One region of the Priestia sp. USM5 genome, then DNA from elsewhere that is predicted to be linked to it. Evidence: riboswitches for the same ligand, from Rfam matches in the RefSeq annotation. Region 1 holds a riboswitch; the other holds the start of a gene.
The links. A riboswitch is a leader RNA that binds a small molecule or an ion and turns the genes downstream of it on or off. The one in region 1 is predicted to bind ZMP and ZTP.
Positions count from the first base shown of each region.

Region 2: another riboswitch for ZMP and ZTP. It lies ahead of ACWATA_RS12430 (phosphoglycerate dehydrogenase); the one in region 1 lies ahead of aimA (glutamate/serine transporter AimA).

Region 1 covers NZ_JBSGKN010000001.1:3,850,658-3,855,780, reverse strand. The annotation lists gene ACWATA_RS20315 (sodium:solute symporter family protein) at 1-932, opposite strand, end outside; gene ACWATA_RS20310 (DUF3311 domain-containing protein) at 932-1,135, opposite strand; gene ACWATA_RS20305 (cupin domain-containing protein) at 1,491-2,090, opposite strand; ZMP/ZTP riboswitch at 2,477-2,555, shown strand; gene aimA (glutamate/serine transporter AimA) at 2,612-4,207, shown strand; gene ACWATA_RS20295 (DUF5105 domain-containing protein) at 4,388-5,123, shown strand, end outside.
Region 2 covers NZ_JBSGKN010000001.1:2,278,460-2,283,582, forward strand. The annotation lists gene ACWATA_RS12420 (DUF6143 family protein) at 1-266, opposite strand, end outside; gene ACWATA_RS12425 (hypothetical protein) at 542-994, opposite strand; gene ACWATA_RS12430 (phosphoglycerate dehydrogenase) at 1,128-2,327, opposite strand; ZMP/ZTP riboswitch at 2,496-2,574, opposite strand; gene htpG (molecular chaperone HtpG) at 2,783-4,660, shown strand; gene ACWATA_RS12440 (tubby C-terminal domain-like protein) at 4,691-5,123, opposite strand, start outside.

The DNA.
Region 1 (5,123 bases):
AATGCTAATCTAGGATCCGTTGTATCTTGAGGTAATACTTGATAAGCAATAAACCCTAAGAAGATCACTAGAATTAAAACAATATTGTAAAGAGGTAAGAAGACAGCATTTTTACGAAGCGAATCTGCACTTTTAGCAGTGAAAACACCTGTAGCAGCGTGGGCCCACATGAATAAAGCTAAAGCAGATACGAGTGATGCTGTAATAAACCATGGAATGCCCTTAGGTCCTTGTGTTGGGATCGTTAATAGCTGAGGTGCATCCTTTGCAACATTGTCAATCATGTTGCCCCAACTTCCAAAATGCATAATTGGCAGAGAAACAACCATAAATAACATAATCGCCCATACTAAAATATCTTTAATAATTGCCGTATAAGTGGGACCTTTAATTCCGCTGAAAAAAGTATAAAGAGCCACAAGAAAGAATGAAAGAATAACGACAGCTTTTACATTAATGTAGCCAGTTCCTGCAACGCGAAGAGTATCTTGAATACCGCTAAGCTGAAGATCGATATATGGAATAAGCATCAATACACCTACTATGGCAATTAAAGAGGAGAGAAATTTACTGCTAAAACGTTCTCTAGCATAATCAGCAAGTGTAGTAAGTTTGTGCTTTTTAGCAACAGTCCAAAGTTTTGGAAGAAAAAAGTATGAAATTAAAAAGGCTAAAACAGAGTAAGGAATGGCAAAAAATGCGATGCTTCCTCCTTGATAAGCTGTACTTGTAAGACCTAGGAATGTATAAGCAGTATATAAATCTGCTCCTACTAAAAGCCAGACGAGCAGGCTTCCAAAACGTCTTCCCCCTACAGCCCACTCTTCAACGGAGCTTCTAGATGATTTGTCACGTCCTGCTATAAAGCCAATGGCGATAACGACAAGAACAATTGCTGATGTGATTAAAAGTGCGGTTAAATTTCCTTGCATTATTCAATGTCCCCCCAAGATTTTTGTAAACGATAAATGATAAATGTACACACAGGCGTTAAGAAGACCCATAAAAATAACCATAAATGCAAAATAGGTAACCCAAAAATAATTGGATGAATGTTATTTACAAAAGGTAAAAAAGCGAATTGAGCAATAAACGGAATGATGAATAAAATAAATATTATGAATTTTCTGTTCAATTTTTACTCCTCCTCTAAAATTTATCTAACAATGTTCACTATGATAGCAAGTCTGACATAGTAAAGCAATAAGTTTTTTGAAAATTTCGTTATAAATTACGAAAATTTTTTTAGAAAAACAAAAAAAGGGTATGAGAAGAAGATATTTGAAATGATTAGGGAAGAAAAAGCAGGGGAGAACTTAAGCGCAGTTGCCTTTGAAACAAAAAAAGAACGGAAAAGAAGAAAGGTAGTTTTCTCGATGAGATAAAGTATATTGCTATTGCATTAAAGAAAAAGAATTTGTATGTTCAAATATAGATTTATGGAAGCTATAAAAACGAGCAAATAAAAAAACTAGACAATAAGTGCTTGTCTAGTTCCACCACTCTGTCAATGGTCCTTTGTCGCCATAAACAGGATCTGTTGTAGGAATAGGTACTTGTGCAATTTCATCAAATACGTGAGGGCGATCCGTTTGTTTTCCTGTTCGTAAGTTGTAATCCATGCCCTCTGGATAAGCTCCAACCACTTTAAAATCAGCAGTTGACTGCAGACGCATATGTCCTGTACCTGCAGGGAGTACGAGTACATCCCCAGCATGCACCACGATATTTTCTCCCATATGTCCACCTAGTTTTAAGCGTGCAGATCCGCTAATTACACCTAGTGCTTCATGAGAATTGCTGTGGTAATGGTGAAAATCATATATGCCGCCTACCCAGCTGTTTTTCCAGTTGTGAGAATTAAAAATGCTCTCTACTTTCTCTTTCTTACTAATAAATACGTGTTCATACAACAAAACTGGAAGACGAGGGTGATTTGGAATGGTTCCGTCGTCATCAAAATAAAGAACTTTTACATTTGCATAATTCATAAGCATCCCTCTAACAATCTTTTTTCGTAATTTTCCCTGTTTTTTGCTTGCGTAAACAGAGAAGTTTGCTCGAAGTACTTCATTCGTTGCGAAGTGCATGATATGTAGGTGTTAACGTTTTCCCAAAAGAAGTCTCCCACTTCAAGCGTAGCTAAGTGGTGGGCAGTTTACTTTAGTATCTTTTCTTCATATTGTATATAAGTAAAGGGGCTAGTGCAAGAATTCTATGGATATATAGATGTTAATTCGTATTTTGTAAATGAATAATATATATTAATATAATTTTTAGAAGATGATATGCTCGTGAAGTAAAAGAAACAAATAATAAGCAAGGTTAGAGTTTTAGTTGTTTTTTGTAATTAGGAAGAGATTTTAAGAAGATTTATTCGGAATTTTACGAATAATTCATTACTTTTGTAAAAGTAATGTAAACATTTTTGTGTATTGAGTAATAGTAATGAATGTTATATACTGATAAAAAATATATTCCTATATGTGACTGGCGCAACATGGATGACCATGGGGGAGCATATAGCGTATAAGCCGCGCGCCTGGGCAAACACTTGAGAAAATTTCGCAAGTGTTTTTTTTATTTTCCTAGGGAAGAGGAGTAGATTTGGATGAGCAATATGCAAAGGAAGATGGGAACATTTGCTTTAACCATGACAGGCATAGGTTCGATTATCGGTTCAGGATGGCTGTTTGGAGCATGGAAAGCAGCTCAAATTGCAGGACCCGCGGCTATTTTTTCATGGGTTATTGGAATGGTAGTTATTTTGACCATTGCCCTATCGTACGCTGAACTGGGCGCGATGTTTCCGCAAGCAGGGGGGATGGTTAAATATCCTCAGTATTCACACGGATCATTTATTGGATTTTTGGCTGCTTGGGCTAACTGGATTTCAATCGCTTCAACGATAACAGTGGAGGCTATTGCATCTGTGCAATATATGAGTACTTGGCCGTGGAAATGGGCTCGCTGGACTCATGAATTAGTAGACAATGGCATTTTAACGTCCAAGGGGTTGGCAGTTGCGTCTCTGTTATTATTCATTTACTTTTTTGTGAACTATTGGACGGTAAATCTCTTTGCTAAAGCAAACTCATTTATTACGATTGTTAAATTAATTATTCCTGGTTTAACGGCAGGGGCTTTATTTTTTGCTGGTTTTCATAGCGGGAACTTTTCAAGTGAGCATGGGGTAGCACCTTACGGATGGGCGAGTGTTTTAACGGCAGTGGCAACATCAGGTATCGTGTTTGCATTTAACGGGTTTCAAAGTCCTGTAAATATGGCAGGAGAAGCAAAGTCACCTAATAAATCGATTCCGGTAGCTGTAATTGGTTCAATTTTTATTGCTGGAATTGTATACATTATATTACAAATTGTTTTTATCGGAGCAGTAAGTCCGTCATCAATTGCGAATGGATGGAATCATTTGAATTTTAATTCTCCTTTTGCTGATTTAGCGATTGCGCTTGGAATTAACTGGCTAACAATTGTGTTATACGCAGATGCATTTGTTTCTCCTTCCGGCACAGGTGCTACATATACGGCAACGACTTCTAGAATGTTATACGGGATGCAGCAAAATGGATATTTGCCAAAGATATTTGGTACTCTTCATCCACTTTACAATGTCCCGCGCCCAGCTATGTGGCTAAATTTAGCAGCCTGCTTTTTGTTTCTCTTTTTATTTAGAGGATGGGGTGTCTTAGCAGAAGTGATCTCAGTAGCGACGCTTATCTCCTATATTATGGGCCCTGTAGCGCTTATAACATTAAGAAAAACGGCTTCACACTTTTACCGTCCATTTTATTTAAAAGGGGCATCAGTTATTGCGCCATGCAGCTTCGTTTTTGCTTCTTTGACGCTTTACTGGGCAAGGTGGCCACTTACAGGTGAAGTGATTTTTATTATGGCAATTGGCCTGCCAGTTTATTTTTATTACCAAGCGAAAAATAAATGGGTGGGCTTTAAAAAAGAATTTTTAACCGGGGCTTGGATGCTTATCTATTTAGCGTGCATGATTTTTATTTCCTACATAGGAAGCGAAAAATTCGGAGGCAAAAATATTTTACCTTTCGGATGGGATATGCTAGTGATTGCTTGCGTATCATTAGCCTTTTATTACTGGGGAATTAAAAGTGGCAAATCTAACCGATATATGAAAGAAGCTGAACAAATCAATCAAGAAAATTTTAAATCTAAATAAAAAAACACGAGCCGGTGCTCGTGTTTTTATTTAGATGAATGGAGAATTTAGACTTAGTTTTTATCAAAATATTGTAAAAAACATAGATTTTAAGGTTTAAGGATTTACACAGAGGGAACCTTTATTTGGGATAAAGTTCTAAAAAAACAAAATAAAGGGGATTGGACAGCTGTGAAAAAAATGAATGTTTTGGCTTTGGTTTTTGTACTTATGCTAGTATTAGCGGCTTGTAACAGTTCTAAGGAAACGGGAGGATCCACTTCGGCTAAAAATAAGGCGATTGAAGCATCTATTGACAGCGCTTCTTATATTTTAGTAGATAGTGATGAAGGAGCTACAAGTGAAGAAAAGGGGTTGTTGAAAGTTGATTTAAAAGTGAAAAATGTATCCAAAAACAGTATATCTTTATCGGATTACGACGGTGTGTATTTATATGAAGGAGATGAACAATTATCTCCAAAAACGGGAGTGAACAGTAGGGAACTTGGACTAGAAAGCAGTTCATCTGACAAGATTGGCGCTGGGAAGCAAAAAAAATTAATGTTCGTCTTTGAAGTCAAAAAAGATAAAAAGTACAAAATTGGGCTTCAGCCAAAATCATCTGATTATGATGAAGAAATTGACGAAGTAACATTAACACTGGATACGAAGAAATACGCGAAAAGCTATAATAAGCTGCAAGACCCAGAAAAAGCTCTGCAAGCTTACACGGAAGTTCTTTACTTAAACAAAGAAAATGTAGATTATGATAAATATGTAACAGCGGACAAAACAGCTGTCATAGAAGAACAGAAAAAAGCGTTTAATGAGGAATTAAAAGGTGCGTTTTCTAATAGTTTAACCGATAAAGCAAAAAAAGATTTTTTTAACATGTATAAAGATGTTTTGAAAGAAAAAGCAAGCGTAAAGACAAATG
Region 2 (5,123 bases), 1.6 Mb from region 1:
GTTGTTCCTTTTCCAGGGGGGATAGAATTAAACCAAATTTCAGCAGTAAAAGGTTCGTTTGAATAGTTAGTGATAGTAAAAGCATTCACAAATAAATCTACTCCGGAGCCGGAAGGGTTCACTAATCCGCCCGAAGCGTTTCTATTTCCACCAAAACGAATAGGCTCAGTTTGTCCAACAAAATAGTCTCCTTTTAACGATTGATATAAAGGATTAGGTATATTAACGGATTTAATATACGGTTTGCTCGACTCGTAATTTGACATACAATCGTCTCCTTTCTGGACTATATTTTAGGAGTTTTTTCTGTAAATGCTTGGACACATGCATATATAAATATATTTAATCTTTATATAAACGCAAAAAGATAGACCCGGTACTGAGCCTATCTTTTTCTATCGTTTTTACAAAAAATTTCTCCTTGGCCCTTTCCTTACTAATGCCCTCGTCGACTGCTGGTGTATAAACGGATTGTTTTTTTGACTTTATATTGCGATGCTTTTTTAATCCGTCTACTACCCCTTCTTAAAGTAGTAATCACCTATTCTTTTGTAGTCATAAAATGAAGAATCCTTACCTTTTTTTCACAATACTCAATAATTTCATAACAGGTTGTGAGGATATCATGTCTAGACAGTTCTATTTCATCCAATACAAACTTTGAAAGCTGCTTTTGCAGAACCTCCAACTTTTTGCTGTCTTCTTCATCGATCCATAGTCCTTCCGTAATACACACATCTGCTAGTTTGTTAATAGATTGAGCCGTCCAGTTTAAGCCGGCTGAAGAAACGGTTATTGTCAGTAGATCATTTTTTATAGCTAGAATAACTTGACACACATGGGTATAGACATCAACTTTCTTTTGGATAAATGCTTTGCGAAGCTCTTGCTTGTATTGCTCTTTCGACATCGCTATAGCTACGACAGACGTAATGAATGTTCCTGCCAGCGCGATGAGCGACCCTATCAAAATTCCTATCATTTCTTCTGACAAAACGTTCACCTCTTTAAAGATATTTCTATATGCTATGGGACTGAAGGAAATGATATGAGGATAAATACCATGTAAAAACAGCCCTAACTTAGAAAAGTTAGGGCTGAAACACTAAAATATGATGGTAACCAAATTAGATAATACGACTTGTAATGATTCCTTCAATTTGACCAATTTTTTCTTCTAGCTCAGGCACAATCTCGTCACTTACTTGATTGTCAATATCGATCATTGTATATGCATATTCACCGCGGCTTCTGTTCACCATATCTGCGATGTTTAAATTGTAGTTTGAGAATACTTGCGTAAGCTGTCCTACCATATTCGGTACGTTGTGATGGAAAGCAGCTACGCGTTTTTTCCCAGTGTAAGGTAGAGATGCATTCGGGAAGTTCACTGAATTTTTAACGTTTCCTGTTTCTAAGAAATTTTTCACTTGACGTGCTGCCATTACCGCACAGTTTTCTTCTGATTCTTGAGTTGATGCCCCTAAATGAGGAATTGGCACAACATTTTTCATGTTCAAGACATTTTGATTTGGGAAATCTGTAATATATCGACCAACTTTTCCACTTTCAAGAGCAGCTTTCATATCTTCTTCGTTTACAAGCTCACCGCGTGAGAAGTTCAAAATATGAACATCAGGTTTCATGATGCTAAACGTTTCTTTATTGAAAACACCTTTTGTGTCGTCCGTTAATGGAACGTGAACCGTAATATAGTCAGATGCTGCAAATAGTTCTTCTAGAGACATTGCACGCTGTACGTTGCGAGACAAATTCCAAGCTGTATTAACAGAAATGAATGGATCAAAACCAATTACGTCCATATCTAAATCAAGCGCGTCGTTTGCTACAAGAGCACCAATTGCACCTAAACCAATAACGCCTAATGTTTTACCTTTGATTTCTTTTCCAACAAACTGTTTTTTACCTGCTTCAACTAACTTAGGAATTTGATCACCTTGGCCGTCTAATCCTTTTGTCCATTCAACTCCAGCAAATAAGTTACGAGAAGAAGCCATAATTGTAGTTAAAACCATTTCTTTTACTGCGTTTGCATTAGCTCCTGGCGTATTAAATACAACGATACCTTGCTCTGTGCAAGCGTCCACCGGTATATTATTAACCCCTGCTCCAGCTCGTGCAATAGCTTTTAAATTTTGGTCAAATGCCATGCTGTGCATGTTAAAGCTACGCACGACAATCGCATCTGGATTTTCGCTGTCGTTGTCAATTTGATAACCTTCTTGATTAAAAACATTTAGACCTTTTTGTGCAATGTTGTTTAATGTTTTGATTGTTTGTACTTTTTCTAATGTTAATGTGCTCATTTTGTACTCTCCTCTGATTATCATCGTAGTTTTACATGTTTTTACCTTTGGATAAAGGAACTTCATTTTTAATTTTTTTAAAAGTCTGGTTTTTTAGCCTACATGTCTGATAACTTCTATATCCTCTCCCCCTAAACAGAAAGAGGTAAGAGATATGTATTAATCCCTTACCTCTGCCCAGGCGAACGGCTACGTCACTATATGCTTCCTCACGGTTATCCGCGTTTCGCCAGTCACATATAGTCTTTGAAATTAAGTATATTCTAGCAAACTCTTTCAGAACGTTCAACCTTTTTTTAAAAGTTTGCTTTTTTCAGTCTAATTTTTAATCTCTTTAGTGAATCTCCTAATATATTGACAAATATCCTAATACATGTTAAATAAAAAGAGTGATTAGCACTCTATCCACTCAAGTGCTAATTATTTTATAAGCCCTATTGAAAGGAGAACTTCTTATGTCAAAAAAAGAATTCAAAGCCGAATCAAAGCGATTATTAGAGATGATGATTAATTCCATCTATTCTCAAAAAGAAGTATTTTTGAGAGAACTTCTATCAAATTCAAGCGATGCAATCGATAAAATTTATTACAAAGCCTTAACAGACGACTCCTTGCGTTTTAACAAAGAAAGCTATTACATAAAAGTAATACCAGATAAAACTAACCGTACCTTAACCATTACGGATACTGGGATTGGCATGACGCAAGAAGAGCTTGAAAGTAGCTTGGGCACAATTGCGCGAAGCGGTTCCCTTGCGTTTAAAAATGAAAATGAAACAAAGGACGGACACACGATTATCGGCCAATTCGGCGTTGGGTTTTACGCAGCGTTTATGGTGGCAGATGTCGTAACGGTGATTAGTAAAGCGTTAGGCAGCAATGAAGCCTATAAATGGGAATCTACTGGTGCTGATGGTTATACAATCGAACCTTGCGAAAAAGAAACGGTTGGAACTCAAATCATTTTAAAAATCAAAGAAAATACAGAAGATGAAACATATGATGAGTATCTAGAAGAGTATCGTTTAAAAGAGATCATTAAAAAGTATTCAGACTTTATCCGCTACCCGATTAAAATGGACATAACGGAAAAACGTCCTAAAGAAGGTTCTGATAACGAGCTAGAAGATTATACAGAAGAGCAAGTTATCAACAGTATGGTACCGATCTGGAAGAAAAATAAAAATGAATTGACTTCAGAAGACTATGAGCAATTTTATTCAGAAAAGCGCTACGGGTTTGATAAACCGCTCACTCACCTTCACATTAATGTAGATGGAACGATTCGCTACAATGCTATTTTATTTATTCCAGAAAATAGTCCGTTTGATTACTACTCAAAAGAATTTGAAAAAGGACTTGAACTGTATTCAAACGGCGTATTAATTATGAATAAATGCGCAGATCTTCTTCCAGACTACTTTAGCTTCGTGAAAGGTATGGTAGATTCTGAAGATTTATCTCTTAATATTTCGCGTGAAATCTTACAGCAAGATCGCCAGCTTCAGCTGATTGCCAAAAACATCGGCAAGAAAATCAAAAATGAATTAAAAAGTTTGCTTAAAAACGAACGTGAAAAGTACGAGAAGTTTTATGAATCATTTGGCCGTCAGCTAAAATACGGCGTTTACAGTGACTTTGGCAGCAACAAAGATGTATTAAAAGACCTGCTTTTATTCTATTCTTCTACAGAGAAAAAGCTCGTAACACTAGACGAGTATGTATCACGCATGCCTGAGGATCAAAAGTATATCTATTATGCATCAGGCGAATCGTACAACCGCATTGAAAAGCTTCCTCAAGCAGAATTAGTTGCAGATAAAGGGTACGAAATTCTGTATTTTACAGAAGATATCGATGAATTTGCGATTAAAATGTTAATGACGTACAAAGAAAAAGAATTTAAGTCTGTTTCAAGTAGTGACTTAGGGATTGAAGCAGAAGAAGAACAGCTCAATGAGTCTGAGGAAAAAGAAAATAAAGAGCTATTTGACTATATGAAAAAAGCTTTGGCGGGAAAAGTAGGAGATGTGCGCGCGTCTAAACGTTTAAAAACACACCCCGTTTGCTTATCAGCTGATGGTGAAGTAACGATTGAAATGGAGAAAATTTTAAGTGCTATGCCTGACAATCAGCATGTAAAAGCAGAAAAAGTGTTAGAAATTAACGTAAATCATGATGTATTCGCTTCTTTAAAAGATGCATTTGAAAATGATAAAGGGAAATTAGACCTTTATACAAATTTATTATATAACCAAGCTCTTCTAATTGAAGGCTTATCTATTAGTGATCCCGTGGAATTCACAAACGATATTTGTAAAATTATGATATAAAAATCAGGCGCAGAATCATTCTGCGCCTGATTATATGTATGGCATAATAAAAGTAGTTATATAGTAAGAAGCGATAAAAATGGGTACGGGCAGTTCTTCTGTTACTCTTATTGAGTGTTTGCCTTCTTTAAAATGAAAAAGATCTGATTTAAACTCTGCGACTTTTTCTCTTTTTCCATTAAAAATACACGCTTCCTCTACGGCTTCATGACTGCTTAACATGTAGACGTTATTTCCCCATCTAATTTCTTGTGCTCCTTCGTTTTTGATTATTCCTTTACCTAATAGATCCCCCACTGTTTTTCCATTTTCTTTTATCACCCACCGGTGTTTTTTCATGTGATTAATAAACACCGTTCTTCCTTCCCATTGAACTTGTACATGTACCTTTAAGCCGCAGGAAAAGATAGGAAACCAAGAAATAGAATCTAAAACTGGAAGTCCATCACGAGTTAAAAAATCA